DNA from 2 places in the Bacillus sp. FSL W7-1360 genome. Region 2 is predicted to be linked to the other one. Evidence: predicted binding sites of a transcription regulator. Region 2 holds the regulator's gene; the other holds the start of a gene.
The links. Region 2 encodes NrdR, which represses ribonucleotide reductase genes. Its sites were predicted from a motif close to AACACNATATATNGTGTT; they were not measured.
Positions count from the first base shown of each region.

Region 1: nrdI (class Ib ribonucleoside-diphosphate reductase assembly flavoprotein NrdI) is a predicted target of NrdR. The motif match lies at 1,286-1,303, and genes of this name have one in related genera.

Region 1 is NZ_CP151950.1:2,607,776-2,610,185, reverse strand. It holds gene NSQ26_RS13480 (glycosyltransferase family 2 protein) at 46-1,047, opposite strand; gene nrdI (class Ib ribonucleoside-diphosphate reductase assembly flavoprotein NrdI) at 1,330-1,716, shown strand; gene nrdE (class 1b ribonucleoside-diphosphate reductase subunit alpha) at 1,679-2,410, shown strand, end outside.
Region 2 is NZ_CP151950.1:1,593,571-1,595,980, reverse strand. It holds gene speD (adenosylmethionine decarboxylase) at 30-416, shown strand; gene nrdR (transcriptional regulator NrdR) at 621-1,085, shown strand; gene NSQ26_RS08150 (replication initiation and membrane attachment family protein) at 1,140-2,410, shown strand, end outside.

The sequences.
Region 1 (2,410 bases), 1.0 Mb from region 2:
ACCTTTTTGACATTCCGAGACAAGAAAGGACACAACCTCCTCTACTCACAACCGCCAGTAATCACGGCTAAAATACGCCGAAAATGAACCCCATCCTCGGAAGAAATGTAAACAAAAAAAGGTCACCATGCACGGGAACAAAGCGCGCCATCCTTTTTTACGTGCAATCCCAACACTAGCGTAAGCATTGACGCCAACGTATAGTGACACCATCAGCAGAAACGCCGCGAATAGATATAAATGAAAAAATGATAAAATCGTGAACAACAACCCAAGCACAAATGCGACAAGCGGTGCCTTTTGCCTGACACCTGAAGCACCTGGTGTCCGCTTATTCGCGATGACCGTCCATTTCCCGTCCCCTAAAGACTTTTCAATTAATGTCCGTAACGTTGGTCGCACAAAATAAGTAGAAGTGATCGTTGTCGATAAAAAAAATCGCTTTCCAGCATCTTTCATTCGTTTATGAAATTCAATGTCTTCATTTCGTTTTAATGTCTCATTAAAAAAACCGACTTCAGCAAAAATCTCACGTTTATAAGCACCATAAGGAACAGTATCGACATACCCTTCCCATGAAGTATTTTTTAATGTCCGAAACTTTGAGTTGCCAACACCAAATGGATGAGCGTACACATACGCATTGATTTCCCCTTGGAAGCTGCGCCCTTTTGAATCAATCACACCACCGACAACATCTGCTTCGGGATGCGCTTCGATCGTCTTTGTGTAGCGTAAAAGGAAGTCATCAGGGATGGCCGTATGACCATCAATCCGCAAAATGTAATCGCCTTGCGCTGCACGAATCCCGATATTCCATCCTGCAGGCAATGTTTGTCGTGGATTTTCAAGTAATTTAATCTGCGGATATGTTGCTTGATAACGCATGACGATCGCTTTCGTTTGATCGGTTGACATGCCGTCAATAACAATTAACTCCATCAAAAACTGCTCACTTTGTTGCTTTAACAATTGTGTCAATAACCCTTCGATATCACGTTCCTCATTGCGCACAACGAGCAACACTGAAAAAAAAGGTTTCTTCATTACTTTCCACCTCACTCACTTCACGCTACTCATCGTAACGTAAACATGCGTAGATGTAAACAAACAGGCTATCCACGATAAATATTTATCCATATTTACATTAAAATAGAAAATCATCTGTCGAAAAAAGAGGATAAATACTTATCCACAAGTCTCATGTCGCACCACATGCAGTATTTAATGCATTTGTGCACAGGTTGGGGATAAAATCAATATATAGACCCCGTTGCGCTTTTGTGGTACTATATGTAGTGTAGACATGACGAAAGGGCTGTGATACTCATGAAGATGATCTTTGCTTCAAAAACGGGGAATGTGCGCCGATTCGTGGACAAGCTTTCCTTTTTAGACTGCCAACCACTGCAGTCCACCCTACAAGTGGACAAGCCTTTTATACTCATTACGTATACAACCGGCTTTGGTGATATTCCACTTGAGGTCCGCCACTTTCTCAAAAACAATCATCATTTCCTTCGTGGCGTCGCCGCAAGCGGAAACCGCATTTGGGGTAATCGCTTTGCGAAAAGCGCGGACACGATCAGTCAAATGTATCATGTGCCTGTCTTGCATAAATTTGAACTAAGTGGCACACCAAATGATGTGGCCATTTTCTCACAGGAGGTTGAAGCCCTTGTCACAAAATCAAGTACCAAAGTGGGTACAGCTTAATAATGAACTGATGATTAAAGCAGATGGTGCTTATCAGTTCGAAAAAGACAAACAAGCTGTACATAGTTATTTTGTTGACCATATTAACCAAAACACCGTGTTCTTCCACGATTTAGAGGAGAAAATCGATTACTTGATCAAGCATGACTACTACGAGTCAGAGCTGCTCGAAAAGTATTCGATGGCAGAGATAAAAGAAGTGATGAACATCGCCTATGAAAAGAAATTCCGTTTTCCTTCTTTTATGAGTGCGTTCAAGTTTTACAATGATTATGCACTAAAAACAAACGACGGACAGAAAATTTTAGAACGGTATGAAGACCGCATCGCCATTGTTGCGCTTTTCTTTGCTGATGGCGATATTAACCATGCCAAAGCGCTCGTTTCCGCAATGATTGCGCAAGAATTCCAGCCGGCAACACCGACTTTTTTAAATGCCGGAAGAAAAAGGCGTGGTGAACTCGTCTCTTGCTTCCTACTTGAAGTAGGCGATTCACTCAATGATATTAGCCGTGCCGTTGATATTTCCATGCAACTGTCTAAACTCGGTGGCGGTGTCTCGCTCAATTTATCGAAGTTACGGGCAAAAGGAGAAGCGATTAAAGACGTGGAGAACGCAACAAAAGGGGTTGTCGGCGTGATGAAGCTGCTTGACAATGCTTTTCGTTATGCCGACCAAATGGGACAGCGTCAA
Region 2 (2,410 bases):
GATTAACCGCGAAAGTGAGGGGAAGAACAGTGGATACAATGGGTCGCCATGTCATTGCTGAACTTTGGGGTTGTAACACGGAGCAATTAAACGATCGACCAGGCTTGGAGCGGATCTTTGTTTCTGCTGCGTTGAAAGCGGGAGCGGAAGTGCGGGAGGTTGCGTTTCATGCATTTGCACCACAAGGTGTCAGTGGTGTCGTTATCATTTCTGAATCGCATTTAACGATTCATAGTTTTCCAGAGCATGGCTATGCAAGTATTGATGTATATACGTGCGGGACAGTCATTGATCCACATGTCGCAGTTGCCTATATTGCGGAATCGCTTGGGGTGACATCACAAGAAGTATTGGAGATTCCGCGCGGCAGAGGTCTTTCAGAGGCAGACGTAGGACGTGTAGGGCTAGGTGTCTAGCTTTGAAAACTTCATAAGCCCTCCCTCCCTCTATCTTGCAAATGCTGGAGGGCTTATAATGTTGACCAACGATACACAATCATATGCCTCACAATCTTTCATACCCACCCTTGCCAAGAGGGTGTTTTTTTATTATGATGAAAAGAGAAGTTTTTCGTCTTTCAATACGAGAAAATTGATATGTTATAGCATGGAGATGATGAGATGCGCTGCCCGAAATGTCAATACAACGGCACACGTGTGCTCGATTCCCGCCCAAGTGATGAAGGGCGTTCTATCCGCCGTCGTCGTGAATGCGAGCAATGTACAGAACGGTTTACAACTTTTGAAATTGTAGAAGAACCGCCCCTTGTTGTTGTAAAAAAAGACGGTATGCGTGAAGCATTTAGCAAAGAGAAAATGTTGCGTGGGTTAATCCGTGCATGTGAGAAACGCCCTGTACCGTTAGAAGCATTAGAAGAAGTGGTCACAGATGTTGAAAGAGCACTTCGCAACGAAGGAAAAAACGAAATTCAAAGCGATGTGATTGGCGAGCATGTTATGGAGAGACTCGCTCATATTGATGATGTGGCTTATGTACGTTTCGCATCAGTGTATCGGCAATTTAAAGACATCAATGTATTTATAAAAGAATTGACTGAGTTAATGAACAAAAGTGAGAGGAGCTAAAAGCGCGCTTACGGTGCTTGAAGCTCTTTTTTACACGAAGGAGGTGAGTCTCTTGTGTCCTATCATTGGAAAGAACTGTTGCCGGTTGATCATTTTATCGTAAGGCTTTCTAACTATGAAACAACGATTGACCAGCAAGTGTTGACACTATTGTATCAACCATTAATTGGAGCGGACGCCGTCGGTCTATATCATGGGCTGCGTGCTCAGTTGTCTGTTGGCGCGTGGATGTCAGAACGAATGACACATCATCAACTAGCCTTGTCACTAGCGCTCGATTTACCTTCCTTGCTTCAAGCACGGAAAAAGCTAGAAGGGATCGATTTATTGCGGACATTTCACAAGAAATCAACGGATGGAGATACATTTATTTATGTACTGCACCCACCACAAAGACCGAATCAGTTTTTTTCTGATGATGTCCTAAGTGTCTTTTTATATAATCGGCTTGGCAAAACGCAATTTCGCTCGTTACGAGATCGTTTTACATTGCCAACTTTGCAAGAAGATGAGTACGAAGAAGTTACAAGGGCATTTTCTGATGTATTCACTTCTTTAAGGCATTCAGAAATGCAACCGAAACTACAATCTGATGCGGAAAATGTGTTGCAACTTCCAGAAGGTGAGGCATTTGCAGGGGATGAAGGAACGAACCTGAAATTACAGGGATTTGATTTGGCACTCATGAAGCAATCGCTCTCTAGTTTTGTTGTCCCCGATCAAGTGCTAACAGGGGAAATTGAAACGTTGATAAAGAAGCTTGCCTTTGTTTACCAAGTCACACCGCTTGTCATGGCTGATTTGGTTGGTCGGGCAATGCATCATGATACCCTTCATGCGAGTGATTTACGTAAAACGGTCCAAGACTGGTATCGCCTTGAACATGGAGACAAGCCGCCTGCGCTCGCGGAAAAAGCACAACCTCTCAATCAGCGTACGATACATGGCGAACCAGAAACAGAGGAAGAGAAGGTAATGCAATTTTATGAGCAGACCCCGCCGCTGACGTTGCTAGAAGAACGGCAAGAAGGGGCAAGGGTTTCACCAGCAGATGCGCGTTTAATTGAAGAGCTACTTGTTGATTACAAGTTATATCCAGGGGTGACAAATGTGCTTATTGATTTTGTCCTCTACCAATATGATATGAAGTTGTCAAGAAATCTGCTATTAAAAATTGCTGCCGAATGGGCACGTCATAAATTGAAAACAGTTCCCGAAGCGATGGCACTTGTGAAAGCAGAGAAACAAAAGCAAAAGCAGGCGCAACAGAAGCCACGCGGAAAAACGCGACGACATGTACGTGAAGATAAACTGCCACAATGGTT